3 regions of the Exiguobacterium sp. s56 genome follow, and region 1 is predicted to be linked to each of the others. Evidence: riboswitches for the same ligand, from Rfam matches in the RefSeq annotation. Region 1 holds a riboswitch; each other region holds the start of a gene.
The links. Region 1 has a riboswitch for thiamine pyrophosphate ahead of tenA (thiaminase II). Riboswitches for the same ligand answer to the same signal wherever they lie in the genome.
Positions count from the first base shown of each region.

Region 2: linked by a shared signal. The riboswitch ahead of thiT (energy-coupled thiamine transporter ThiT) and the one ahead of tenA (thiaminase II) in region 1 are both predicted to bind thiamine pyrophosphate.
Region 3: linked by a shared signal. The riboswitch ahead of KNP71_RS02965 (YkoF family thiamine/hydroxymethylpyrimidine-binding protein) and the one ahead of tenA (thiaminase II) in region 1 are both predicted to bind thiamine pyrophosphate.

Region 1 is NZ_JACSLR010000009.1:67,432-77,227, forward strand. It holds gene pelG (exopolysaccharide Pel transporter PelG) at 1-649, shown strand, start outside; TPP riboswitch at 711-815, shown strand; gene tenA (thiaminase II) at 897-1,571, shown strand; gene thiM (hydroxyethylthiazole kinase) at 1,568-2,356, shown strand; gene thiD (bifunctional hydroxymethylpyrimidine kinase/phosphomethylpyrimidine kinase) at 2,356-3,192, shown strand; gene thiE (thiamine phosphate synthase) at 3,164-3,802, shown strand; gene KNP71_RS09890 (SDR family oxidoreductase) at 3,826-4,461, shown strand; gene KNP71_RS09895 (diguanylate cyclase domain-containing protein) at 4,596-6,161, shown strand; gene KNP71_RS09900 (OsmC family protein) at 6,207-6,656, shown strand; gene KNP71_RS09905 (GNAT family N-acetyltransferase) at 6,745-7,182, shown strand; gene KNP71_RS09910 (DUF4385 domain-containing protein) at 7,183-7,629, opposite strand; gene KNP71_RS09915 (GNAT family N-acetyltransferase) at 7,697-8,248, shown strand; gene KNP71_RS09920 (LacI family DNA-binding transcriptional regulator) at 8,349-9,332, shown strand; gene rbsK (ribokinase) at 9,329-9,796, shown strand, end outside.
Region 2 is NZ_JACSLR010000001.1:266,351-276,146, reverse strand. It holds gene KNP71_RS01425 (Asp23/Gls24 family envelope stress response protein) at 1-223, opposite strand, end outside; gene rpmB (50S ribosomal protein L28) at 477-665, shown strand; gene KNP71_RS01415 (thiamine diphosphokinase) at 724-1,311, opposite strand; gene thiT (energy-coupled thiamine transporter ThiT) at 1,311-1,883, opposite strand; TPP riboswitch at 1,960-2,060, opposite strand; gene rpe (ribulose-phosphate 3-epimerase) at 2,080-2,736, opposite strand; gene rsgA (ribosome small subunit-dependent GTPase A) at 2,738-3,622, opposite strand; gene pknB (Stk1 family PASTA domain-containing Ser/Thr kinase) at 3,667-5,610, opposite strand; gene KNP71_RS01390 (Stp1/IreP family PP2C-type Ser/Thr phosphatase) at 5,616-6,350, opposite strand; gene rlmN (dual-specificity RNA methyltransferase RlmN) at 6,359-7,444, opposite strand; gene rsmB (16S rRNA (cytosine(967)-C(5))-methyltransferase RsmB) at 7,447-8,775, opposite strand; gene fmt (methionyl-tRNA formyltransferase) at 8,777-9,691, opposite strand; partial or broken gene def (peptide deformylase) at 9,737-9,796, opposite strand, start outside.
Region 3 is NZ_JACSLR010000002.1:656-10,451, reverse strand. It holds gene rlmN (dual-specificity RNA methyltransferase RlmN) at 1-660, shown strand, start outside; gene KNP71_RS02980 (SMP-30/gluconolactonase/LRE family protein) at 837-1,718, shown strand; gene KNP71_RS02975 (hypothetical protein) at 1,731-1,994, shown strand; gene KNP71_RS02970 (GTP-binding protein) at 2,097-3,290, shown strand; TPP riboswitch at 3,352-3,452, shown strand; gene KNP71_RS02965 (YkoF family thiamine/hydroxymethylpyrimidine-binding protein) at 3,534-4,127, shown strand; gene KNP71_RS02960 (ECF transporter S component) at 4,120-4,695, shown strand; gene KNP71_RS02955 (ABC transporter ATP-binding protein) at 4,688-6,016, shown strand; gene KNP71_RS02950 (energy-coupling factor transporter transmembrane component T family protein) at 6,016-6,750, shown strand; gene KNP71_RS02945 (DUF1643 domain-containing protein) at 6,766-7,353, opposite strand; gene KNP71_RS02940 (lytic transglycosylase domain-containing protein) at 7,388-8,080, opposite strand; gene KNP71_RS02935 (CPBP family intramembrane glutamic endopeptidase) at 8,159-8,857, shown strand; gene KNP71_RS02930 (alpha/beta hydrolase) at 8,814-9,713, opposite strand.

The sequences.
Region 1 (9,796 bases):
GTTCCTGTTCAACCCGTATTATGATACGGCCATCTTCTGGTCGTACTTGACGATTATCCCGACGCAACTGTTGTTCGTCGTTGCCGTCGAGACCCGGTTTTATGAGCGCTACCGTACGTTTTATGGATTAATCAACTACGGCGGGGCACTCCATCAAATCGAGAAGGCGAAACAGACGATGACGTCCGTATTGAAAAATGAGTTGATTCGACTCGCACGGAGCCAAGGCGTGGTGACGCTGTTCGCCATCCTGATGGCGGGCGTGTTCGTCAGTTGGATTGGTGTCCCGGATGAGATCGGTCAAATCTTTCGGATGACGACGCTCGCGGCGTTCGCGAATGCGATGATTCTCATCTTGACGTTGTTGTTGCTCTATTTCGAGGACCGGCGCGGCGCGTTGTTCGTCAACATCTCGTTCTTCACGTTGAACGCGTTGTTCGCGTTACTGCTCTTGCCGCGCGGCATCGATTGGTACGGTGTCGGCTTTGCCGTCAGCACGACGATCACGTTCTTCTTGGCCGGCCTGCGTTTGATTTATTATATGGGCAAAGTCGATTATTACGTGTTCGCCGCGTCGAACCGTCGCAAGCTCGGCACCGAGCGGTTCTCGCAAATGGGGACGTTGTTGAACCGGCGCTTTTCGCGATAAAGGGTTTTCAGTACAGGGAAAGACTGATATGATGTGGTCGTAGACGACCGAATTTCATAATGTTTACCACTAGGGGAGTCGCGTGACGCGGCTGAGATGGACGAGGTCCAGACCCTTTGAACCTGATCTAGTTCACGCTAGCGTAGGGAAGTGGGCGAACCGATTGTTTTCGTACACTTTGTGTAAATCCGACGCCGCTTCCGTTATGGAAGGCGGCGTCTTTTTTGATTACAAAGGAGGAGAAAACATGACATTCACCGCACATTTACGACAAGAGGCCGATGCCTTGTTTCAAGCCAGCTTTGACCATCCGTTCGTCCGCGAGCTCGGAACGGGTGAACTCGACGAGGCGAAGTTTCGGCATTACGTCATGCAAGACTCGTATTATTTGAACCAGTTCTCGAAAGTACAGGCGAAAGGCGCGACACTCGCCCCGAACATGGAAGTGGCGAGCCGCTTTTTGACGCACGCGCTCCATACCATCGAAGCAGAGCATGCGCTTCACCGTGAGTTTTTCACCTTGCTCAACGTGACGGAGGCGGAGTGGGCGACGTTTGAGCCGGCCCCGACGGCTTACGCCTATGCGCTCCATATGCAACAGGCCGGTCCAACGCTCGGTGATGTGCTCGCGTCGATTTTGCCGTGCTATTGGGTTTATTACGAGATTGGCGAACGCATGAAAGACGCGACACCCGATCATCCGATTTATGCGACGTGGATTGCGACGTACGGGTCGGAATGGTTCCGCGACCTCGTCGAGGAACAGATTGAACGACTCGACGTGCTCGCTGGGCAGGCGACGGCGGAAGAACGCTTTCGGTATCAACAGTTGTTCTTGAAGAGTTGTTATTATGAACATGCGTTTTGGGAGATGGCGTGGACGCTCGAGTCGTGGGATTTACCGGCGGGGGTGACACGATGAAGCGCGACTTATGGGACAAAGTCAGAGCCGAACGGCCACTCATCCACAACATCACGAATATCGTCGTCGCCAACTTTTCAGCGAACGGGTTGCTCGCCATCGGGGCGGCCCCGGTCATGGCGTCAGCGGTTGAAGAAGTGGCCGAGATGGCGTCTTTAAGCGATGCGCTCGTGCTCAATATCGGTACACTCGATGCAATGACGGAACGTACGATGATTCGAGCCGGACAGGCGGCGAATCAAGCAGGTAGTCCGATCGTCTTCGATCCGGTTGGTGTCGGGGCGACCTCATTTCGGCGCGACGTCGCCCAGGCGATTCTGCAATCTGTCCGTGCGACGGTCATCCGTGGGAATGCCGGAGAAATCGCCACATTGATTGGTCTCGACGCGGCGGCGCGCGGCGTTGACGCCGGGGAAACGCGGGATGATTTGAATCACATCGCGCGTGAAGCGGCTAAGCGCTACAACTGTGTCGTTGCCGTGACCGGAGAGACGGATATCGTCAGTGACGGGGACGTGACGATTGAAATTAAAGGCGGCACTGGCGCGATGGCCCGGACGACAGGGACCGGTTGTTTACTGAGTGCGGTCGTCGGTGCGTTCCTTGCGGTCGAACGGGATGCGGTTACGGCCACGGCGACAGCGCTAGCCGGTTATGCCCGGTGCGGGGAACTCGCTACCGCTTTGGCCGACGGGCCGGGTGACTTCCCCGTTCACTTCTTGAATGAGCTCGGCAAGATGACGGCGGTCGAGTTGCCGAGTGACCGCATCGAGGTGGTGTCATGATACGGCAGCAAGTGTTGACGATTGCCGGTTCGGATTCGGGCGGTGGCGCTGGCATTCAAGCTGATTTGAAGACGTTTCAAGAGCTCGGTGTGTTCGGGACGAGTGTTTTGACGGCTGTCACGGCCCAAAACACGCGTGGGGTGCATGGGGTCGAGGCGGTGTCACCAGAACTCGTGACGCAACAACTCGATGCAATCGGTTCAGACTTTATGATTGCAGCGTGCAAGACCGGGATGTTGTTCGATGCGGCGCGCATCGAGGTGGTCGCTGACGGGGTGCGGCGTCACACATTCAATCGGCTCGTCGTTGACCCGGTCATGATTGCGAAAGGCGGGGCCTCGCTGCTTCAGGATTCGGCGGTCCAGGCGCTCAAGACATCCCTCTTGCCGCTCGCGACCGTCGTCACACCGAACGTGCCGGAAGCGGAAGTGTTGACGGGCATGACGATTCGGACGTTTGAAGACAGCATCGAAGCAGCAGAACGGATGTTAGCGTACGGTGTCCGTGCCGTTATTTTAAAAGGGGGACATCTCGATGGCGCAACTGCGGACGATTTGGTCATGACGGCGTCAGAGGCGTTCCTCCTGTCGGCCCCGCGCATCCAGACGAGTGACACGCATGGCACCGGTTGTACGTTCTCGGCAGCGCTCACGGCGGAACTGGCCAAAGGCCATTCTATCCTCGAGGCGACGGTGACCGCCAAGCGATTCATTCAAAGTGCCATCACGCATGGACTCGATATCGGTGCCGGACATGGACCGACGAATCACTGGGCGTATGCGACACATGGAGAGGCAGGTGTGACGCTTGAATCCATCACAACGAACCATCGCTGAGCAGTTGCGGCTCTACTTTATTTGCGGAACCGCGAACGCGGAAGACATGCTCCAGACGGTGGAAACGGCACTTCAATGTGGCGTGACATGTTTTCAATTTCGTGAAAAAGGTAAACATGCACTGTATGGGGATAAAAAAGAAGCGATGGCGAGAGCGTTGCAAACACTCTGCCGCTCATACGATGTTCCGTTCATCATCAATGATGACGTCGAACTAGCAGAGCGCATCGATGCCGACGGCGTGCATATCGGACAGGATGATGCCGAGGCCGCACGCGTTCGTAAGCGAATCGGCCCGAACAAATGGCTTGGTGTCTCGGTGCACACGCTCGAAGAAGTAGCGGCGGCCATCGAGCATGCGGATTATGTGGGCATCGGTCCGGTCTACCCGACGAATTCGAAAGAAGACGCCGGGGCAGTGAACGGGACGGTGCTCATCCGCCAAGTTCGAGCCTTGTATAGAGAGCTGCCAATCGTGGGGATTGGCGGCATCTCACCGGAACACGTTTCGATGATTCGGAACGACGGGGCGGACGGCGTCGCCGTCATCTCGGCCATCGCTTCTGCACCGGATGTGGCCATGGCCACACGGCGTTTCGCTTGTCTCTGAATTCAACTTGAGGAGGAAGACAGATGAACGTATTTGTAATAGGCGCGAATGGACAGATTGGAAAACAGCTCGTCGAACGATTGCACGAGGAAGGGAAGCATCAAGTCACGGCGATGGTGCGGAAACAAGAGCAACTCGACGACTTTACATCGAAAGGCTATCAAGCCGTATTAGGCGACCTCGAAGGTGACGTGTCGTCACTTGAACAGGCGATGTCTGGGATGGACGTGGTCATCTTTGCGGCCGGTTCGGGCGGTAGTACCGGAGCCGACAAGACGCTGTTAATCGATCTTGACGGCGCGGCGAAAAGTGTCGAGGCGGCTCAGGCGAACGGGAATGTAAAACAGTTCGTCATGGTCAGCGCCTTGAAGGCGGAAGATCGTTCGGCATGGCCGGAAGAGATGAAACCATACTATGTCGCGAAGCATCATGCCGATCGTTTGCTCGAGGAGAGCGGACTGACGTATACGATCGTTCGTCCGGGCGCCCTCACGGACGACGCTGGCACGGGCAAAGTGAAGACGGGCGACGTCTCAACGGGTGAGATTCCACGTGCAGACGTGGCGGCCTTCTTGGCCCACCTCATCGGTCATGACGCGGCCTACAATCAAGCGATTGACCTCGTCAAAGGCGACACGGCAATCGAAGACACGTTATAAAAAGAGATGACGACTGCGAGCGGACTTGGTTCCGCTCGCTTTTTGTATGGATGTGTCCGCGCACTCGAGAAAGGATTCGCTTCGACCGATAGAGAAAGTAAGAGATGGATTTGTTTGAAGAAAGGGGTCTATCCGTGACCACACTATTTCTCTATATGGCCGTTTATTTACTTCCGGCTTTCTTATTGAGCCACCTTGCCCTTGATGTTTTGCTCCGGAACCCTCGCCAAGTCGAGCATCGACTGCTCAGCCTGTTCGTATTTGGCTACGCGATGTTGTTCTTGGCCGAGTTTGGACGACATCTGTCCCCAATTGAAGCCAGTCCCGCCTTCGTCACCTATTGGTTCGGCAACGCTGGCATTTTGATTTTTGTGTGTTCCGTCCACTTCATCGTCAAAGTGACGGGAGTCGGGGCGAAACTGCCGAAATGGATGTATCCGTATGTCATCTATTTGCCGCTCGTGCCGGTCGCGTTGACGTTCATCCGCCAAGAGAACATTTTGAACAGTCAGCGGTTCGACCAAGTCGGCGTCTGGATTTATCCTGAGTTCAACGCATCGTATTTGACGACGATGACCGTCGGCAACGTGTTCCATTTTCTCATCATCCTGTTACTCGTCTATGCACTCAAACGCGCCGATCGGACCGAGCATCAACGTGTCCTGCGCATGCTCATTTGGACCGCTGTCGCCGTCCTCATCTGGGACATCGTCTTCGGCTATTTCCAGTTCCGTGGCATCATGCCACCGTATGCGTATATGTATGGGGGCCTCGTCTGGACGGTCGCCCTCGTCGTGGCGATGAACCGACTCGATTTCCTCGCGTCTTATGCGAAACGATACGGTACCCTCTACAACTTGAATCCATCGGCAATTCTCCTCGTCGACGACACCGGTCGCATCGAGAGTGCGAACCCGGCTGCGCGTATGTTGTTCCATACCGTCCGAGTCGTCAATGAGCGTTTCATCGATTTATTGCCCGAGAAAAAGCGGGACGAATGGTGTGAACACTACGCTCAACATTTTAATGCGCAAAAGAAGTTTCTCGAGTTCGAGACGAAGATTCAGACAAAATCAGGACAAGAGCGGTACGTCGTCATCGACGGGGACTTCGTCTATATCGACCAGAAGATTCATGGCATGATTTTGATTCGGGACGTCCATACGTTCAAAGAAGCCGAGCAATCGATTCGCTTCTTCGCCTATCACGACCCGCTCACGAAACTCGCGAACCGTCGCGCGTTTTATGAACAGGCCGATCAGGCGTTACTGCAAGCGGATACGCTCGCGCTCGTCATTCTCGACCTCGATGGTTTTAAAGGTATCAATGATACGTACGGCCACCAGGTCGGTGATGATTTCCTCGTTCATCTCGGTGTCCTGCTCGAAACGGTGACGCCGGAAACGGGTCTCGCCTCGCGGGTTGGCGGTGATGAGTTTTATATGTATTTGACGGATGTCGAAGCAGACGAGATCGTCGCGTTCGTCGAACGATTGCAATCCGAATTGGCCGAGCGGCCGTTCCGACTCGGACGGGAGACGATTCCGATTCGAGCGAGCATCGGGGTCAGCGTCGCACCGGGTCAAGGGTCAGATTTAGACACGCTTATTCACAAAGCCGATCAGGCGATGTATCAAATCAAGCAACACGGTAAAAACGACTATGCGATTTATGACGAGGTGTTACACGGACCGAAATAACGGGAACGAGAATGAAGATGGTACCTTGATAGAGGAGGAGACGATATGACTGAAAAACCGTTAGTGACGATGCGCGCCGAAGGGGAAGCGACGAGTGTGAAGACGACGGTGCACGTGCGTGACCTCGAGCCGTTCGTCGTCGATGAGCCGGAACGTCTCGGCGGAACGGACGCCGGTCCGAATCCGCTCGAATATTTGCTCGGGGCGTTGTCGTCGTGTACGACAATCATGATTGCCTACGTGGCGCAAGATCAAGATTTCAACTACGACGGAGTGACGTTCGTAACTGAAGGAACGCTCGACCCGCGCGGCTTCCAAGGCGTTGAAGGAGTACGGACGTATTTTGAGAAAGTACACGTCAACATCGTCCTCGATACGACCGAATCGGATGAACGGATTGCGGCGCTCCAGAAAGGCGTCGAAGCTCGTTGTCCGATCCATAATTTGATGCATGCGGCCGACGTCGACATCACGGCGACGTGGACACGGAAGTGAGGATGGGGCGACCCATCCTTTTTTTGATGCAGACAGGAATGTTTGCCGACGAGCACGAACAAAAAGAGACATGAGAAAGGAGGCTGTCATGGATATTCGCTCGATGACGCGACAAGACGCCCACGCGATTCAAGCGTGGACGTATGAGTCGCCATATGACTTTTATAATCAAGAAGCTTCAGCGGAAGGGCTGGATGAACTGATGGCCTATCAGGCCGTCCATGACGGTACACTGATCGGTTTTTACTGTCTCGGCCGATACGCACAAGTGCCGAACGATACATATGTCTACGATGACACATACATCGACCTCGGGCTCGGCATGCATCCGGACCGAACGGGGAAGGGAAACGGCCGTACGTTCGTCCAGTTGGTGATGCAAGAAGCGGCGCGCGAAGGCAAACCGCTCCGGTTGACGGTGGCCGCGTTCAACGAGCGGGCGATCCATCTCTATGAGCGGCTAGGATTTCAACAGGTCACTTCGTTTGAAAAAGGGTCGACCCGTTTTCTCGTCATGACCCGGTAATCATCCGTACTGTTTCTGGTGGGCTTTCTTTCGCTTCAAATAGTCTTCATCTGCTCGAAGTTGGTCCCATCGTTCCTTGAAGATGCGGGCCGATTCCGCCTTTTCTTCATCGATTTGTCGGTCGTGGATGTCGCCGTCGTCCTTATATTTTCGTCCGCCTTTATAGTTGGCGTAACGTCTCGCCCGGGTATAGCCCATCTGGATGAATTTGCGGGCCATATCCATTCCGACGAAATCATCGTTGGCCCGGTATTTTTCGAACAGCTCCATAATCTCATCAGCGGACTGTTTGGCGATGTCTGGCGTCTTGAAACGCCAATGGGGGAGAATCTCACTTTTATACGGTTCGACGAGTAGGACGCCTTGTTCACCTCGTCCGACTCGATACAGCTCCGGTTGTTTACGGAAATCAATCGTTTCAAAATCTAAATCATAATCAAACGGCATCGTCATCCCTCCTCATGGACTCATTCCCGGAACGAATCCGAGGGAAACGACAGAAAGGAAGAACAAGATGATTCAACTTGATACAGACCGGCTCCAGTTGCGGGCGTTTCAACTCGAGGACGCTGAACAGATGTTTCGATACGCGCAAGACGAGCGGGTCGGACCAAAAGCAGGATGGGCGCCGCACCAATCGGTCGAGGAGACGCGTGACGTCATCCGGCTGTTCCAACAAGACCAAGACGTCTGGGCCATCACGTTAAAAGAGACGGGTGAAATCATCGGCAGTCTCGGGTTGCACGACCGCCGGCCGGACCCTGAGATTCAACATGACCGGCAACGCGAGATCGGGTATGTCCTCAGCCCGGACCATTGGGGGCAAGGGTACATCCCGGAGGCCGTTCATGAAGTGATGCGTCACGGTTTTGACGACCTCGACCTCGAGCGCATCTGGTGCGGTCATTTCGACTTCAACGACCAGTCGCGCCGTGTCGTCGAAAAGACAGGATTCACATACGTGTTCACGACATCCCAACAGTTGACGCGCTTAGATGGGCGCACTGTGCAGAGCCTCATCTACGTCGTGACGAAAGACGAGTATGAGGAACGCCGGGCTCAATGATGAGCCCGACGTTTTTTTGATGCCGGAAAATTAACACTTGATATGTAACCGGTTACACATTATGATGTGTTTGTAAGCGTTACCAAAAGGAGGGGACGAGATGGCAACAATCAAACAAGTGGCCAAACGGGCGAACGTTTCTGTCGCAACCGTGTCTCGTGTCATGAACAATAACGGCTATGTGAGCGCTGAAGCGAGGGAAGCCGTGGAACGGGCCATCGCCGAGCTCGAATACGCCCCAAACCGGGTGGCTCGTTCGTTATTCACCAAAACGTCCGGGCTAATCGGATTGATTATGCCAGACATCACCAACCCGTTCTTCCCGCAGTTGGCCCGCGCGATTGAAGACGTGGCCAATCAACACGGCTATCAAGTCGTCTTGTGCAACACGGACGAGCAACTGGCGAAAGAACAGTCGTACTTGGTCGCGCTTCAGACGATGCATGTCGACGGTCTGATCATCACGACGAACCATTCAGACAACCCGAACTACGAAAAGTTAGAGTTGCCGATGGTCGCGCTCGACCGAATCGTCAAGTCTGGCATTGACGCCGTCATCTCAGACGGGTATGAAGGCGGTCGCCTGGCGGCGGAGACGCTGTTGAATTGTGGTGCGACAAGGCTCGCTCATATCGGCGGACCTGAACAGCTGCAGACGGTGAAGCGACGGACGGATGGGTTCCTTGACGTCGCGGGAGATCGTCTCGTCGGCATGACGCATTCGAGTTTCACGTTCAAAGAAGCGCTCACGGCGGCGCAAACGCTGTTTGATGAGCATTGGCCGTTCGATGGATTGTTCGCCGCCAATGACGTCATCGCGGCCGCGGTGTTGCAGGAAGCGGTGCGTCGGAATGTGCGTGTGCCGCAAGATTTGCAAGTCATCGGCTACGATGGCATCGAGCTCGGTGAGATGACATCGCCGCCGCTCACGACGATCTCGCAACCCATCTATGAGATGGGACGACGTGCGACCGAGCGACTCCTTGATTTGATTGAGAAGAAGGAGACCGTTACGAAAGAAATCTTGTTGCCCGTCACGTTGACGGAGCGACAGACGACGATCCGAAAGGGGCATGACACATGAAGCGAATTGTGGTCATCGGTAGTGTATCGATGGATTTAGTGGTCACGACAGACAAACGTCCGCAGGCAGGGGAGACCGTCATCGGACAGGCGTTTCAGACGGTGCCCGGAGGAAAGGGAGCCAACCAAGCGGTCGCCGCCGCTCGACTCGGAGGACGAGTCGAGATGGTCGGATGCGTCGGTTCCGATGAGTTCGGGCAACGTATCCGCCAAAACTTTGAACAGAATGAAGTCGGGACCCAACAGCTGCGGACGATTGACGGCGAAGTGACCGGGACGGCGCATATCGTGCTCGCCGAAGGCGACAACTCGATTGTCGTCGTCCAATCGGCGAACAAACAGGTCGTCTTCACGGAAGCCGAGCTCGAACAGTTGATTGATGACGAGTCGCTCGTCTTGCTCCAGCTCGAGATTCCGATTGCGACGGTCGAACACGTGAGTGCATACTGTCGCGCCCGCCAAATC
Region 2 (9,796 bases), on a different contig from region 1:
TGATGTGCATGTCGATATGTACGTCTTCTCCATCTTGACGTACGACAACGCCTCGGGCGTAGTTTTCACGTTTCAATAGTTCTGCGATCCCGTCTTTCAATTGAGCTTGAGACGCCATTCCCACAACGCCGAAACATTCCATCGCCGCACCGCCTGCGAGTGTCGCGACCACGTCGTTCGTGATGTCAATATTGCCATATGTTGTCTTCATTTCAATTGCCATATGGAGTAGCCTCCTTTATTCGGAATGATTCCTTCACTACATTCTACAATAAGTACCTAGTTATTAAAAGAACCTGCTCCATAAACTCGGTCAATTGTAGCCGTAACCCTCATTCATTATTAAAATCCTTTCCAGTAATGTCAAGTTTTTTTCTTGTCATCCTATGATTTTCTAGTTGCATCGTGAAAAAACCCGTGCTAATATAAACGAGTGTCTATTAGGACGAACCCACATAAAAAAGGAGGGGAAACGCATGGCACGTAAATGCTACGTAACAGGTAAATCACCTAAATCAGGTAACAACCGTTCGCACGCACTCAACAAGACAAAACGCACTTGGGGTGTAAACGTACAAAAAGTTCGTATTCTCGTTGACGGTAAACCTAAACGAGTTTGGGTTTCAGCTCGCGCTCTTAAATCAGGTCTCGTTGAACGCGTATAATTTTTATACACGAACGAAATAAATCCCAGCGGCATTCGCCGATGGGATTTTTTTGTGTTCATTTTTTGATAGACAGCACGAGCACCATACCGTCGTGCACGATCAAGTCCGCCGCTTCATCGTCCCATTCGTTCGAGATGGTGAGCGCCTCATGGCTGACGACATCGTGACGGTCGAGCGGATATTTGACGCCGCGGATGGTCACGTTCGCCTGCTTCCATGGGATGAGCGACAAATAGTGACCGTCTTGACGCGGGAGTTCATAGCGTCCCGACCCGACGAGTCGTACCGTCTGCCCTGCCGTGACGAGACGCATCTCAGGATACGCCTCGAGCAGACCGATATTGCTGAGCGTCATATCGAGCCGGCCGCCGAGCGCACCGTAGACGAGCATTTCCGTCGCGCCATGCCCCCGTGCCGCCTCGAGAGCGATCTCGAGGTCGGTCACATCTTTCTCAGATGGATAACGGACGGCGTCGATCGGCACTTCGCCCGTGAAGGAGTCGAAATCGCCGACGACGAGATCTGGGTTCAGCCCGTGGTTCAACAGTGTCTCGTACCCCCCATCGACGCCGATGATGTAATCGACGTCACGCGGGAGTCCCGAGATTGGTTCCGGGCTGGCCGCCACAATCAACACCCGCATTAGCGGACGTCCCGGGTCGCGAGCGTCGCGAAGCGCGGTGCCGAGACGAACAAGAGGACGAGGACGACGGCCGACACGAGGAAGGACGGGAGCATGTACGTCATGTTATAGGCGAACGAGTAGGCGACGACCGGACCTTCCGCGTATTCGGCGAAGAAGACGATCCCCGACAAGACGTGGGCCCCGTAACGAAGCAGTGAACCGAGGAGCGCGCCGAGCACCAAATAAACGACGAGCGTCTTTTTCGCCTCATCCTTGGCGGCTCGTTTCACTTGACCAGCGAACAGCCCCGCCATCCCGACGACACCGTAAGCGAACGTGTAGTCGAGCAGGAACTGGACCGGCGTGAAGATATAGGCCCCGAACAGCAGTTGCAGCGTTCCGACAAGTGCACCGGTCGCAAGTCCGCCTTTCAAACCGTGACGATACGCCATGACGAAAATCGGCAACATCGCCAAGCTGATTGACCCGCCTTGCGGCATCCGGAACGGGATGAGCAAATCAAAAATCAAACCGAGTGCGGCGAACAATGAGATTTCAATGAGCGCCTGTAATTTTAAACGTTGTTTCATCTATTTCCCTCCTTAAAATATGAGCGAACGACAAAAAGCAGCATGACGTAAACGCCATGCTGCTATCGAGTAGCAACGTGCATTTTCGCCACATCCCTACGTCCGTGTGAACGGAACAGGTTCAAAGGGTTAGCGTATGCCTCTCAGCCACAGAATGTGACACCCCTTGCGACAATATTTGTTGTTCTATGGACGATTATACACGAGATGCGTTGCGAATGCTATCGATTGCGTCTTTATAGCTCGGCTCGTTATAGATGGCCGAGCCGGCCACGAGCACGTCAGCACCGGCATCGATACATAATTTCGCAGTCTCCGCGTTGACGCCTCCGTCAATCTCGATTTCAAAGTCGAGACGGCGCGCTTGGCGCATCTCGTTCAACGCCGCGATTTTCGGCACGACCGATTCGATGAACTTCTGACCCCCAAAGCCAGGGTTCACCGTCATGAGAAGTACCATGTCGACGTCACCGAGCACGTGTTCAATCAATGACAGCGGCGTATGCGGGTTGAGAACGACGCCACACTTGGCTCCGGCCGCCTTAATTTGTTGAAGCACGCGATGCAAATGGTTCGTCGCTTCGACGTGGACGGTGACGATGTCCGCTCCCGCCTTGATGAAGTCTTCGACGAAGCGCTCCGGTTGGTCGATCATCAAGTGGACGTCTAACACCATGTCCGACTTCTTCCGTAAGCTCGCGAGCACCGGGAGACCGATCGAGATGTTCGGGACGAATTGACCGTCCATGACGTCAAAATGGATATAATCCGCGCCGGCCTCTTGGACCGCCTTCACTTCTGCCTCTAGGTTGGCGAAGTCCGCCGCTAAAATCGAGGGTGCAATTTTAATCATGTCAGTACCTCCGTTGTCTATCGTTTAACTCTGCCATAAACGTAACATAATTCTCATAACGGGTGGAAGCGATTTCTCCCGCCTCGACGGCCGCTTTGACGGCACAACCCGGTTCGTTCAAATGGGCACAGCCTCGGAACTTACAGTCGTCATGCCGCTCGACGAACTCAGGGAAGCACCAGCGCATCTCCTCGACTTCGAGTTCTTCTGGGAACTCGAGGCTTGAGAAACCAGGCGTGTCAGCGACGAGCCCGTCAGCGAGCGTGATGAGCGTGACGTGACGCGTCGTGTGCTTGCCTCGGCCGAGCGACTTCGAGATTTTCCCGGTCGCGAGTTCTAGTTCCGGCGCGACCGCGTTCAAGAGCGAACTCTTGCCAACTCCGGTCTGTCCGGCAAACACGCTCGTCTTCTCTTTAAACGACCCACGAATTTGTTCAATCCCCGACCCGGTCTCCGTCGACGTCTCGATGACCTCATAGCCGATTGACCGATATAAGGCCGCTGCCGCTTGAATCGTTTCGAGTTCCGACTCCGTCAACAAGTCCATTTTCGTTAAGACAATAATCGGATGGACTTGCTTCGATTCGATTAAGACGAGGAAACGGTCGAGCAGATGGAACGAGAACGCCGGTTCCTTGACCGAGAACAGCAAGAACGCTTGATCGATGTTAGCGATCGGCGGGCGGACGAGATGGTTCGACCGCTCATCGACGGCCAAGATATAGCCTGTGCCGTCCCCTTGGTCTTGAATATCGACATCGTCGCCGACGACCGGCGAGATGTTCCGGTTGCGGAAATTGCCGCGGGCGCGACAACGGATCTCTTGTTTCTCTTCCGTCATGACATCATAAAACCCGCCTTGTAATCGAATAATCGTACCTTTCATCCTATGACCTCCTTAGAAAAAGAGGCGACGCGCGCGCCACCTCTTCATTGTGAATCTTTTGCTTGTGCGTACGTCACCGTATCCGTCCGGACGACTTCCCCGTCGACTTCGATCGTCGCGGTTCCGACTTCGTCCGGTGCAATGACGAGCGTATACGAGTAAGTCGTCGTCTCCGTTATCTTATCACGCAACACTTCGACTTCGCCACGGGCGTCTACCGTCCGAATGACGACCTCGAGTGCCACAGGTTCTTCGCCTTCAGCAGGCGGATCGATTTCGACGTTGACTTCCCGTTCAATCGAGACGTCGGTCGGTTCGACCCCTTGCGACACGATGACGGTCAATTCCGTCCCCGGGTCGACGGCTGTTCCAGCCGTCGGTAACTGACGAATGATTTGGTTGGCGGGCACGCTCGTTGAATACTCGTCTCGTTTGACGATTTTCAAGCTATTCTGTTCGGCGTACGTCGTCGCTTCCTCAAACGTATACCCGGCTAAATTGGCGAGTTCGACTTTATTGCTACCGGTCGAGACGACGAGCGTCACCGTCTCTTCAGACGGGACGACCTCGTTGTCCGGAGCAATCGACTGGGAGATGACATCGCCGCTGTCGACCGTCTCCGACGCCTCGGATTGAATTTCGATATCCGCAAAGTCGAGGTCTTTGAGCGTCCGCTCGGCCGCCGACTGAGACAATCCTTCGACGTCCGGCATCGCGACCGTCTCTTTCCCGGCCGACACGACAATCGTCACGGTCGTTCCGCGTTTCGGTTTCCGACCGGCTTGCGGTGTCTGCGAAATGACGTCGCCAGCGGCGATGTTATCGCTCGCCCGCTCTGTCGCTTCGACGACAAAACCGGCTGTTTCGAGTTCGGTCGTCGCTTCGTCGTTCGTCATCCCGACGACGTCTGGCACGACGGCACGGGACATCTCATCGGCGATGACATATGCCCCGATTCCGCCGCCAATCAACAAGAAGAGGAGTAGGAGCCAAAGCCACCACTTCTTCTTCCGTTTCGGCTTCGGGTTCGCTGTCTCAGGTTCGGTCGGTGCGACCGGTTGTTCCGGTGTCTCTTTGACGTTCGGTTCGTCCGGGACGACCGGTGACATGACGAGCGTCTGATCGAATGCGTCCTGTTCCGTACTGAGGCGTTTCGGTTCGTTCGCACGTTCCGGGTCGAGCGCCGTCATGCAATCCTTCTTAAAGGCGGCGACCGATGTGTGACGGGCGCCCGGTGATTTCGCCAGCGCCTGCATGATGCAGTTCTCAAGCGCTTGCGGGATGTTCGGGTTCAAATCCATCGGTCGAATCGGGTCGTCTTGCAAATGTTGAAGTGCGACGGCGACTGGCGTCTCCCCGATGAACGGAACGCGTCCGGTCACGAGTTCATACAGGACGGCACCGAGTGAATAAATATCTGACTTCTCATCGGCGAACTTTCCGCGCGCCTGTTCTGGAGAAAAGTAATGGACCGAGCCGAGCACTGACATCGTATGGGTCAGCGTCGCGTTCGACATGGCCACCGCAATCCCAAAGTCCGTCACTTTGACGTTGCCGCTCTGATCGATCATCATATTTTGCGGTTTGATGTCCCGATGAATGATTCGATTCGCATGGGCATGGTCGATGGCATCACAAATCTGTCCCATGATGCGAAGCGCCTCGTCGACAGATATGTACTCTTCTTGCAAATATTGTTTGAGCGTCATCCCATCGACGTGTTCCATGACGATGTAATAGATGTCACGCTCGTCTCCGACGTCGTAGATGGCGACGATATTCGGATGGTTCAGACTAGTCGCCGCGTGGGCTTCCCGTTCGAACCGGCGTATAAATTGTTCGTTATGCGAGAATTCAGATCGCAACACCTTGATGGCGACGGTTCGGTTTAAAATCTCATCGTGAGCCCGGTAGACATTTGCCATGCCGCCGCTGCCGATTTGCTGTTCGATCCGATAACGATCGTTGATTCGTTCTCCACTTCGCATCGGATTCATCCTCTCTTTCTATCTGTGAACTGGACGAGGGCAACGGTGATGTTGTCACTCCCACCCAAACGGTTGGCTTGATCGATCAATTGATCCGCCTTGACGTCCGCCGAGACGGGACGTTTCAAGACTTGCTTGATCTCCTCATCAGTCAAATGAGTCGTCAAGCCGTCCGTACAGATTAAAATCGTGTCAAACTCGGGTTCGGCAAACACTTGCAGATCAGGTTCGACATGCTCATTCGAGCCGATTGAACGGGTGATAATGTTACGTTTCGGATGGACGCGCATCTCTTCCTCGGTCAATTCGCCGAGTTGTTTCAACACGTTCACGTAGGAATGATCTTCCGTCAATTGCTGCAGCTTATCATCTCGCAAGGCATATACACGACTATCCCCGACGTGGACGATGACGATCGTCTCGTCGTGCCAACAGACACCGGCAATCGTCGTCCCCATCATGAGGAGGTTGGCTTGTTTCGAGAAATCGAGCACTTGATCATTGGCCAGTTCCACGTTTTGGCGGAACCAATTCTCCATCTCCATCGGCGAGGCCGGAAGCGTCGAGAAGGCACGGCGAAACTGCTCGATGACGAGCTGACTCGCGACCTCCCCGGCTTCATGTCCCCCCATCCCGTCGGCCACGAGAGCAATTCCGGCATGTTCGTCCCCTAAAATCAAGACGGCATCCTCGTTCTGTGCTCTCACTTGGCCTCGGTCGGTTCGGTATGCTAATTCCATCTTCGTGATTACCTCGTTTCTTGTTCGCGCTCCTTCGCTCGAAGCTGCCCACAAGCCGCATCGATATCCGAACCTTGTTCGCGACGAATCGTCACGTTCACTTTTCGATCTTTGAGCACTTTTTCAAAGGCAAAAATTTGTTTACGTGGTGTGCGGACGTAATCGCGCTCGAGCACGTGGTTGACTGGAATCAAGTTGACGTGGCATTTGACGCCTTTCAACAAGTCAGCGAGTTGATGCGCGTGTTCTTCCGTGTCGTTAACCCCGCCGAATAAACCGTATTCGAACGTGATGCGGCGACCGCTCTTCTCTGTATAGTAGTTGACGGCTTCCATCAACTTGTCCAAGTTGTAAGCACGGTTGATTGGCATAAGGCGTGTCCGAATCTCCGTCGTCGGCGCGTGAAGCGAGATCGCGAAGTTGATGCGCATGCCTTCATCGGCAAACTTGTAAATCTTCGGTACGATCCCACTCGTCGACACGGTGATGTGACGTGAACCGATGTTCAAGCCGTCATCGTGGTTGACCGTGCGCAAGAAGCGCATCAATTCGTCGTAGTTATCGAACGGTTCGCCGATTCCCATGACGACGACCGAGTCGACCCGCTCTTCGCTCGCGTCGAGCGCGCGCTGGACGTCGAGGACTTGGGCCGTGATTTCACCGGCCTCCAAGTTACGTTTCAAACCACCGAGCGTCGAAGCACAGAACGTGCAACCGATGCGGCAGCCGACTTGCGTCGTGACACAGACCGAGTTTCCGTACTCATGGCGCATGAGTACCGTCTCGATAGAATAACCGTCTTGAAGCTCGAACAAGAACTTGATCGTCCCGTCCTTTGATTCTTGACGGACGAGTTCTTTCAACGTCGTCAATTGGAACGCCGCGTCTAATTTCTCGCGGAGCGGTTTCGAGACGTTCGTCATATCGTCGAACGATGTCACACGCTTGACGTACATCCAGTCATATAACTGTTTCGCGCGGAACGATTTTTCTCCTGCTTCAATCAGCCATTGTTCGAGCTCTGAGTACGTGAGGGAATAGAGTGACGGCTTGGCACCGACTAATGGATTTTTTTCAACTGCTTTTGGATTCATGTTTATACCTCTTTCTTGAATGCGGCGATATAGAAACCGTCCGTCCCGAACGACGTCGGGAGTAATTTGACTTCAGCGCGGTCCGATGACATCATCGGGTGCAATACTTGTGGAAGACGGTCTTGGAGTGTCTCATCCCACGTCAATCCGTTCGACAAAATGTAATCGGCCTGCTGTTCATTCTCAGTAGGGTCGATGGTACATGTCGAGTACACTAGCGTACCACCTCGTTTAAGCAGTGGCAAGACGGCGTCAATGATTTCACGTTGGACTTTCGGCAGTCCAGCGAGGGCGGACTTGTCTTTCGTCCATTTGATATCGGGCTTGCGACGGATGACACCGAGTCCCGAACATGGGACGTCGAGTAAAATCCGGTCGAAGCTCTCCGGTTCAAATTTGTCCCCGGCCTGGCGGGCATCGAGGGCAAGTGCGGTCACTCCATCGATATGCAGACGCTTCGCTTGACGTTCAATCAACTTCGCTTTATGCGGATGCAAGTCGAGGGCGACGAGCGTTCCACCGTCCATGCGTTCTGCCGTATGCATCGCTTTTCCACCTGGTGCGGCACACGCATCGAGGACGCGTTCCATTTTCCCGGCTTGAAGCGCATCGGCGACGATCATCGAGCTCTCGTCTTGAATCGACAACAAGCCCATATCGATGAACGCTGTCGAGTGCACGTTTCCGGATTCGATGATGAGTCCGTCCGCTGACAGCTCCGAGCGTGTCGCGACGACATCGACTTCGGCGAGCCGTTCAATCATCTCTTCGACCGTGACGCGCTGGCGGTTGACCCGAACCGTGACCGGAGCCGGCTCATTGTTTAATTTACACATCGCCTCGGTCGCTTCGACACCGTACGTTTCCACCCATTCGGCGACGAGCCAATCGGGATGGCTATGTTCGATGGCAATCCGTTCAGCGTCCGGAAGCGTGCTCAAATCCGGGAACCCGTCCCGAATGACGTTGCGCAACACGCCGTTGACGAACTTACCGGTACCCGAATGGCCCCGTTTTTTCGCAATCTCGACCGCTTCGTGCAAGACGGCCCGATCCGGAATCTTGTCGAGGTAAAACAGTTGATAGACACTCATCCGTAAGAGCGGCAAGACGAAACGGTCCAATTTTTTCGGGTTTTGAACCCGCTTCTCTAAAATATAATCGAGCGTCCGTTTCCGGCCGAGCGTCCCATAGACGAGCTCTGTGTATAGGCCGACATCTTTCGTCGCCAATTTCTTCTGTTTCAATAAATCGTTGACCGCAATCGTCGAATAGGCGCCGCCTTGTTCGATTTTGATTAGCGTATCCAGTGCTGCAACTCGTACGTTCATATTATCCTCCTAGTCGATCGCCGACTTGTAACTTTTGGCCGGCCCCACGCATAAATGTGGCCCCGTCCATTCGTTTTTTACCAGATGGTTGCAAGTCGACCACTTTAATGGCGACCGCGTCGCCTGTCGCGACGACAAATCCATCCTCTTCAAGTCGTACAATCGTTCCCGGTTCACCCGTCCCTGTCGTTTTCGACCCGAAGAACAGTTTGACCCGTTCCCCGGCAATCGTCGTATACGCCGTCGGGAACGGATTCATCCCTCTGATGTGGTTATAAATATCTGCACCGGCACGGGTCCAGTCAATCTGTTCCCGCTCTCGGCTAATGTTCGGTGCGAACGTGACGTCACGCTCGTCTTGCGGTACGGCTTCAATCCAACCAGCGAGGAAGGCAGGAAGCGTCTTGAGCAACAAGTCTGATCCTGCGACCGCGAGCTTGTCGAACAACGTACCGACCGTGTCCAATTCTTCAATCGGGACGACCGTGTTGGCAATCATGTCGCCAGCATCGAGCTTATCGACCATATACATGATGGTGACACCCGTCTCTTTGTCCCCATCGAGGATGGCTTGATGAATCGGCGCGCCACCTCGATATTTCGGCAACAGCGAGGCATGGACGTTGATGGCGCCATGTTTTGGTGCTTCTAACAGTTCGGTCGGGACGATTTGTCCGTACGCCGCCGTCACAATCAAGTCCGGTTCGAGTGCCAAGATATCCGCGAAATCGGTCCGCACCTTTTCAGGCTGTAACACCGGGATATTGTGGCGCAGGGCACACTCTTTCACCGGCGTCGGTTTCAGTTCGCGTTTACGGCCGACCGGTTTGTCCGGTTGCGAGACGACACCTACGACATTGTATCCTTCTTCGAGCAAGCGCTCAAGTACGGATACGGCAAACGTCGGCGTCCCCATGAAGACGATACGCTGATCCGTCCCTTTGTCCGGCACGGCGAGCTTGTCCGTGAACAATACTCCGTCCAAATGGTCGATCTCATGTTGAATCGCCCGAGCGAAGAA
Region 3 (9,796 bases), on a different contig from region 1:
GAACAGATCATGACCGTGCAACATTATTTGGACGAGGTCGGGGAAGGTGCCCGCGTCAGTCATATCGTCGTCATGGGAATCGGGGAACCGTTCGATAACTTCGATAACTTGGTCGATTTCCTCCGTGTCGTCAAAGACGAACGCGGACTCGCCATCGCACCGCGTAAAATCAACGTGTCGACGAGCGGTCTCGCCGACAAGATTTACAAATTCGCGGACCTCGATCTTCGCATCAATTTGGCGCTGTCACTCCACGCCCCGAACGATGCGTTGCGGACGCAAATCATGAAAATCAACCGGGCGTTCCCGCTCGACAAGCTCATGCCGGCCATCCGTTATTACGTCGAGAAGACGAACAAACGCATCACGTTCGAATATATTCTCTTATCGAAAGTGAACGATTTGCCGGAGCACGCCGAGGAACTCGCCGACTTGATTGACGATATTAAAGACAAGTCATACGTCAACTTGATTCCGTACAATCCGGTCAACGAGCATATTCAGTATGAGCGGAGCACGTCTGAGGACATCATGGCGTTTTATGACGTCTTGAAGAAGCGGGGCATCAATACCGGTGTCCGTCTCGAGCACGGGACTGATATCGATGCGGCCTGTGGCCAGTTGCGCAGCAAGCATATGAATGTCGAAGGCGCAAAATGACAGGGACTCCTTGAATCTCATGATTCAAGGAGTTTTTTTGTCTTCTGCCCTAGAAGGATGCCGGCCCGGTTCAATATTTTTCTTCCGAGCGGTTGCTATTTTGGGAAATGTTGAATAGAGATTGCCCCCTCAGGGAATAGTCACTTGAAATCAATGTAGAGAGTGGAGGCAATTCAATGGAGACAGTAAACGCTGCGTTATGGATTCGAGTTCGAAATACGCTTGGGGAAGGCCCGTGTTGGGATGCGGAACTGAAACGCTTCTATTGGGTCGATATCGAGGGACATACACTTTGGTGGTACGATGAGAAGGAAGATGAATTGTCGTCGTTCGATATGGGACAACAGATCGGGTTCGCGGTCCCGAAAGTGACGGACGGCGTCGTCGTCGGCTTGAAAGACGGGATTTATGAGTGGGACGAGACGTCAAAAGAGCTCGATAAAATCGTCGAACTCGACGACCCGGAAGGAAAGCTCCGCTTCAATGACGGGAAAGCCGACCCGTACGGACGCATCTTCGCCGGCACGCTCCATCTTGAAGACGAGGCGGAACAAGCGACACTATACCGCCTGAATCGCGACGGCACGACCGAGGTCATGTTGAGCGAGTTGACATTATCGAACGGACTGACATGGTCACCCGACCATTCGACGTTCTATCATATCGATACACCGACCGAGACGGTCCGTAAATACGCCTTTGACTTGAAGACGGGTACGCTCGGCGAAGGGGAGGCCATCATCGATTTCACCGTCGAGGAAGGATTCCCGGACGGCATGACGTCCGATGAGGAAGGGTTCTTATGGATTGCACACTTCGCCGGCGGCCGCGTCTCGCGCTGGAACCCGGAGACGGGTGAAAAAGTGCTCGAGGTGCTCGTGCCGGCCCCGAACGTCACATCGTGCTGTTTCGTCGGTGACGACTTGAACCAACTCGCCATCACGACGGCTCGTGAAGGAATGGATGACGAGGCACTCAAAGCCCATCCGGACGCGGGGTCGGTCTTTAAAATCGATACAGACGTGAAAGGGATGCCGCTCTATCGGTTTGGACGATAAGGAGGTAAAGAGATGGTGAAGCGATTGCTCGTTCGTGCAGGCATCGGTTTGGCACTCGCGGCAGTGGCCCGGGTCGGGATTCAAAAACTATTGGATTCGAACCAGGAAGACGACCACACGTATTTGAATCCGCGCTGGGATGAGGCCCCGAGTGTCGATGCCGATAAGGATGAGGATGAGGTCGGTCTGACGCAACTCGATTCGATTTATCGGGCCGAGTGGCAAGCGAACACGTATCCCCGCTCCGAGGCGGAACGCAAGGCGTTGGAAGAATAGGGAAAGGAACACGTCCGGGAACGGGCGTGTTTTTTCTTGACAAGACAAAGGTGACCCGTCATTATCTAAAGAGTAATGATTACGATTTAGGAGTGAAGATACATGAAACGAATTCCAATCACGGTGCTGTCCGGTTATTTAGGGAGCGGCAAGACGACGTTGATGAATCATCTGTTGAACAATCGGTCCGGCAAGAAATATGCGGTCATCGTCAACGACATGAGCGAGTTGAACATCGACGAACGATTGATCGAGCAGAACGGTTTCTCGCGGACGGACGAAAAATTGGTCGAGCTATCGAACGGCTGCATCTGTTGCACGCTCCGTGAGGACCTGCTCGAAGCGGTACAGGACATCACGAACGACCGTGAGCTCGACGGGATTATCATCGAGTCATCTGGCATCTCAGAACCGATTCCGGTCGCTCAAACGTTTACATACGCCGATGACGCCCTTGGCATCGACTTGACGAGCCGTGTCTATATCGATGCGATGGTGACGGTCGTCGATGCGTATCGGTTCTTGAAAGATTTCAACTCGGGCGAGTCGCTTCATGAACGGAAGCAGGCCATCGATGAGACGGACGTCCGCGAGGTCGTCGACCTGCTTGTCGACCAAATCGAGTTCGCGGACATCATCGTCTTGAACAAGGCGGACCGCGTGACCGAGACAGAACTCGGTGAGATGGCCGGGCTGTTGAAGGCGCTCAATCCAACCGCCAAACTGTTGACGTCAGTTTACGCGAACGTGGAGTTGACGGAGCTGTTGGACGTCAATCTTTTCGATTTCGAGCAGGCGATGCACGCCGCCGGCTGGATTCAAGAACTAGAGGCCGAGACACACACACCAGAGACGGAGGAATACGGCATCAGTTCGTTCGTCTATCGCCGCCGCCGTCCGTTTCATCCGGAGCGGCTCCACGCCTGGATCGAGGCGTTCCCGGATCAAGTCGTCCGCGCCAAAGGTTTCTTATGGATCGCCTCCCGGAACGACATCGCCTGCCTGTTCTCGCAAGCGGGGTACGCATCGACGCTCGAACACGCGGGACGTTGGCTCGCGACGCTGCCGGAGGAAGAGCGGAGTCTCATGTTCACGGCAGAACCTGAGCTCGCCGCCGACTACGTCGAGCCGTACGGGGACCGTCAGACGGAGCTCGTCTTGATCGGGCAGCGGATGGAGCGTGCGGTCATCGAGGCCGGACTCGACGCGTGTCTGTTGACGGATGAGGAGATGGCGCTCGATTGGACGACGTTGCAGGACACGCTTCCGGGGAACGGTATCGTGACTTTCACATAAACCGTTTACAAATTCGGAGCGGTCGTCTATACTTCTCGTTGCATAGATAACCGCATACATTGGACTACACTAGGGGTGCTTCGGCTGAGATGTGAGCATGGCTCCAATCCCTTATGACTCGATCCGGGTAATACCGGCGTGAGGAAGTGTGGCACTTTTTCTAATGGATTATTACATTGGACGAGTGGCCGCATTCTCATGGATGCGGCTTTTTTGTGTACATACAATAAGGGGGAATAGAACATGAACAACCAATGTGGTACGAGTCCGATCGTCGGATTCCGCTTTACGCTGAGCCCAATGACATCTGATTTTGTGAGTGTCATCAAAGGGGCATTGAAAGAGACGAACTTGCAAAACGTTTGGCGGCATACCGATGACGTCTCGACGGTCATCCGGGGACGCAGTGAGCATGTGTTCGACGTGGCCAAAGCCGTCTTGTCACATGCGTCGAAGAACGGGGAACATATGTCGATGAGCGGGACGTTCTCGGTCGGCTGCCCAGGCGACACGGCAGGAGACAACCTGCTCGACGTGACGACTGATCCTGTGAACGGTCCGGTATCGACCCAGTACGTCTCTTCCCAGTTCGCCCTCTATCCGCTCGGGGACGCGAAGTATATGGACATCATCTACGAAGAAATTGCCTTTGCGAAAGAGCGTGGCGTCTTCAATGACTCGATGCATTACGCCTCGGGCATTCACGGCGACATCGAACCGGTGTTTTCATTTTACGAGGCGACGTTCGACCGGGTCCGTGCGAAGACGAGCCACGTCGTCATGACGGTGACGTTCAGCGTGAACAGCCCGTCACACGAGGGACAACAGCATGCTTAAGTCGTGGAAGTTAAAAGAAATCGTCTTGTTGGCCATTTTATCGGTCGTGTTCGCTGTCGTCTATTTGGCGTTCGTCCATGTCGGGAATCTATGGGCTGGCTTGATTGGACCGATCGCGTACGAATGGATTTTTGGGATTTGGTTCATCGTCTCGATTATTGCGGCTTATATCATCCGCCGACCTGGCGCCGCATTCTTGTCCGAAGTGCTTGCGGCGACGATTGAGATGATGATTGGTAACGCGATTGGACCTCGTATTATTTTAGTCGGGATCATTCAAGGACTTGGTGCTGAAGCAGCGTTTGCGGTCACGAGCTACAAGCGATATGACCTTTGGGTGCTCATGCTGGCCGGATTTGGTGCAGCTGCGACTAGTTTCGCGTATACGTACGTCATGGGTGGACTCGCTGCCCTCAGTCCGACATACGTGGCGACGATGTTCGCGTTACGAGCGACGAGCGGGATGCTCATTGCCGGTCTGGGAGGTAAGATTTTAAGCGACTTGTTGCTTCGGACGGGTGCGCTCGAAGGGTATGCCATCGCGCGTCAGGGACGTGTGCATGGTTGAGGCAGAACAGCTGTCATTCCGCTATCCGGAAAAACAGCGCGAAGTATTGACGGATATCACGCTTCAATTAACGGCTGGGAGGACACTCATCACGGGGGCGAGCGGGTCGGGAAAATCGACATTGTTCTCTTTGTTGAATCGTCTGTATCCGGATAACTGCGATGGCATCGTGACAGGCAAATTACACTTGTTTGACCGCTCTTATGATACGTATGCAGCTGGTGAGGTGAATCGTCGTGTCGGAACGGTGTTTCAAGATCCTGACAGTCAGTTCGTCATGCAGACGGTCGAGGAGGAATTGATTTTCACACTCGAAAATTTTGCCGTGGCGAGGGACGAGATGATGGCGCGTGTGGCCAAGATTTTAGCGGAATTGCAGTTGACCGATTATCGTGACCGAGTCATTCATGACCTGTCAGGTGGTGAAAAGCAACAAATCGCTGTCGCCTGTGCTTTGATCGGGAAGCCGGAATGGCTACTGCTCGATGAGCCGCTCGCGCACCTTGATCCCGAGACATCAACCCGTTTCGTTCAGTGGCTCGACAACGTCGCACAGACGGTAAACGTTGTCGTCATCGAGCATCGACCCTTCCTATGGGGCGGGTTCTTCGACAGAGAAGTGGAACTCGTGAACGGACGCATCAACTATGACGGACCGTTCGTTGCCCGCCCGGATTATACGTTCTCTCCGGTTGAAGTGATACAAGGAAATACTATTTTATTTCACGTACCGCAATTGAAACGAAAAACATTCAACCTAGCAACGAGCAAGCTGACCGTCGCCGAGGGTGATCTCATTGCCGTACTTGGTCGAAACGGCAGTGGCAAATCGACTTGGCTCAAGAGCCTTGCCCGCGAACATCAAGAAGTGGGACTCGTCCCACAATCTCCGGCTCATCTATTTATCACGAGTGATGTGACACGTGAACTCGCATATGGCCATAATCGTCCGATTGGGGACATCATGAACCGGCTCGGGCTTGGACCGTTTCGTAACGACCACCCACTCTCGCTTAGTCACGGTCAAAAACGAAGGCTCGCCATCGGCGTGATGATGCTCTCGAATAAACGGCTCATCGCGTTCGATGAACCGACTGCTGGACAAGATGAGGTATCGCTTCGTGCGCTTTATGAATTGATGGTTGAACGAATCCGCGCCGGCCAGACGGTTCTGTTTGTGACACACGACCTTAGTTTCGCCCGAATCGCGAACACCTATTACTTGATGCATGAAGGTTACTTGAGTGGGCCATATGATGCATCGCTCTGGAATGAGACGGAGCTACTACAAGCTCACGGTTTATTGCTGGAGGAATCGTGATGACGTTTCAAGAGATGAATCCGACGATCAAATTTATGACCGTGACGTGTCTCATGTTCGGTCTTGCCTTTATGTACAATCCATGGACGCCGCTTGCGGTATTCATCGGAACGCTTATACTTCAAATTCTTTTTTCTAACGTGAACTGGAAGCGCTGGGGGCTATTCATGATTCCGTTTTTATTCACCGCGCTCGGGACATTGTGGACGACGCTCGTCTTTGGAAAAGAGACGAGCGGGGAGGTCATGTTCACGCTGTTCGGCAACGACGTCACCGACGAGAATGTGATACTAGCAGCGACGCTCTCCTTACGGGTATTAGCATTCACCGCGTTGTCACTCCTGTTCACACTGACGACGGATCCCAAACGGTTCGTCTACAGCTTGATGCAACAAGGGAAGTTGTCACCTAAAATCGCTTACAGTGTCTTCGTCGGCTTTCGTTTCTTTCCGATTTTGAAGCATGAACTGATGCAACTGTATGAAACGCATGCTTTGCGAGGCGTTCGTTTAGAGACACGACTCGATCACATTCGGCACGTTCCGAATTTAGTCATCCCGCTTCTGGCCGGATCGATCCGACAAGCGGAACGCATCGCGTTCTCGATGGAGGCACGCGGGTTCACGGGCGAACCACGAGCGACGTATGAAGTAGTCGCCATCACTCGGTACGACTTTCTGTTGGCGTCGCTCTTGATTGTATTGTTCGGAGTGAGCGTATGGATTGGCGTATAAACGAAACAAGACGACTCACTCGGAGTCGTCTTGTTTCGTTTCTTTCACGATTCTAAACTTCGGTTTGACCGATTCATTATTGAACGCCTCGAGCACAGTGTTCTCGTTGGCCATACGAATCTGTTGCGGCTCGCCTTTGGACGTCGTGCCGATACAGAACATATGGGCCTCGTGGTCGGCGAACAGCGTCTTATACGGGGTCGCATGGTGCATCAAGCGTCCTGGCGAGCCCCAGCCGACGATCACCATTCCGCCGGTCGCCTCGACCTCGTCGAGCGTTTCCTCCACGTAATGAAAGTTGACCTCGTCAAGCTGTGACTCGACGTAAGGCAGATTGTCATTGATGGCGAGTGTCGGGACGAGACTGATGACGCGCATCTCACGGATCGGTTGATCGAGATGGTTACGCATGAGCATATACGCCCGCTGCGTGGTCGTGCCAGACAAGAAGGCATCGCTCATCCGGGGTGAGTAGATGATGACGGCACAGATGACGCCGTCGACGACATCTGTGAATTCGTACGTTCGCATATATCGTTTCGTCTTGTCCTCATTGAAGACCGACTTGACGCGAATCGTCACTTCCTCGATATGGGTGTTCATAATGTTTCCTCACTTTTGCTCAAATAGTGCCAGGTCAGACCCAGCCGGCGAACCATTCCAAATAGCGAATCGTATAGCGGGCGACTTGTTGCGTCGCCGTCGCCTTGTCATCCGGTAAATAAGACACGTCAGTTTGATATGACTCATAAAACGACATCACATCGTTGACATACTGCTCGCTTCGGTTGTATTCGAAGATGGCGTTCCGAATCGAATCGGTCGAATCTGCCGTCGTCCCACCGTGCTCGCTTAAATAATAAGCGGCTGCATGGGCCGAATCGACGAGACTGTGCGGGTCGGCCTGGCCATCGTTGTTACCGTCGCGTCCGAGACCGCCATACTGTTCGATCAGCGCGAGGTCTGTCAAATCGACCTCGTCCTCAGGCACGTCACCTTTTTGGTCGTCGGTGTCGTACTGCCAACCGAGCCACGTCCGCGGCATGAATTGGAACGGACCGATCGCCCCGACTGATGAACGCATCGATGAGCTATGGGAGAAAATCGTCTCGACGCGATGGACCGCGGCAAGAAGCCGCCAATCGACGTCATACGTCGCCGCCGCATCTTCATACACGTCACGATGGACAGCAGGGATGCCGTGATCCCCGTAATAGGCCCGGTAAAGGGCGTTGTTCACTTTATCATGTTGACCAAACCAGCCGATTGCGCCGAGGCACAGCACGATCACAAGCAAGAGACCGGTCAGTCGCAAAATCAATCGTTTCAAGATTCCGCCTCCTAGCTTTCTAGACAATACCCGAATAGTGTAGCATATAGCTAACAGGAAGGACAGGAGTGGATATCCATGCTCGAACAGGCCGTCTTTACCATCATTCTCGTGTATTTATTGATTGTCCAATTGTTCAACGCCCGGTTGATGAAACCGATGATTGAAACGCTCGGACGAAGCCGCGTGTACGATCAGACCATCAAATCGGCGTGGGGGCTCTGTTTGCTGTTGCTCGCCCTCATCTTTTTGTTCCAGGTCCCGCCTGAAGCGGTCGGGCTCGGCTTCGCCCCGGCCGAGGGGGATTTGCGCGCCTGGCAGTTCTTCTTTTTGACGAGCGTCCTCATCTCCGCATTGATCGCGTTCTATCTGCTCGTGAAAACGTCTCCGGGTTTGCGGCGCCGGTTACGGCCATATTATGAGCTCGAGATTGAACGGCTACTGTTGCCTCAGACGATTCAGGAGGCGAGAGCGTGGGGCGCCGTGTCTTGGACGGCTGGAGTGACCGAAGAGTTCATCTTCCGTGGCGTTCTGCTCTACACGGTCACATTGTGGATGGACGTCTCGCCCCCGATGCTCGCCTTGATCGGCGGAGCGTTATTCGGGTTGGCCCACGCTTATCAAGGTGTCCGAGGCATCCTCGCGACCAGTCTCGTCGGGTGGGGGCTCGGTTATTTATATGTGGCGATGGGTATCCTCTGGCCGGTGATGGTCGTTCATGCCTTGCTCGATCTTATTGCTGGACCGATTCACGTCGTCGATTCAGAAACTGACTGACGGCCGCTTCATACGCGGGCTGGTCTTTCAAAATACAGTTCGTATGTTCCGCGCCGTGGATGAGGGCGATCTCATTTTTGCGGTTGAGCGCATTCATCTCGACGGACATCCAGGTCGGGACGTAATCGTCCTCTGTCCCATGGATGAACAAGACCGGCACATCGATTGCCGCGAGCGCTCGTTTCGGTCGGACTTGGTGCATCCGGAATCCGGCTCGCGTCCAAAGGAAGTAATTGATTCCCGGCAACAACAAATCACCAGGCAGTCGGTGTAAGACGTTCAACTGATGGCGCATGAGTTGTCTCATGTCATCGAACGGGCACTCGGCAATCAAAAAATCGACATCTGTCAATGGACCGGCCTGTAAAATCGAGGCGGCGCCCATCGACACGCCATGTAGCCCGACCTCGGAGACGGACTCATTAACCCGCAACCAGTCGACCCAATCCACGATGTCATGTTTCTCATGATAGCCGTACGAGGCGTACACGCCCTCGGATTCGCCGTGGGACCGCAAATCGACGGCGAGCAGATTGTAGCCGAGGCGATGGAACATCGCCAAATGCGGGGCCATGAAGCTGTGGGACGCCGTATAGCCATGCACGAAGACGATCCACTTCGATGAGCCTTCGTTTCGGTAGACACGCCCATAGAGGCGATATCCGTCTTGCGAGCGGAGCGAGACGTGCTCAAATGGCACGTCGTGATAAAAGGATTGATCTTCCTTCGTGTAGGGGGCCAACAGCATCTCGGGCGTCTTGCGTTTCCCTCGTGTCATGCGTTTGAACGCATAGTAGCTGATGGCATAATAGCCAGTGAATAATGTTGCGAGTCCAACCTTCCATCTCTTCTGCATATGAACCGCTCCTTTCCCCATTATTGTACCCGAAAACGCGTTCCCAATTCACGCGCCATATGGGTCATGGTGTGTTTTCAATG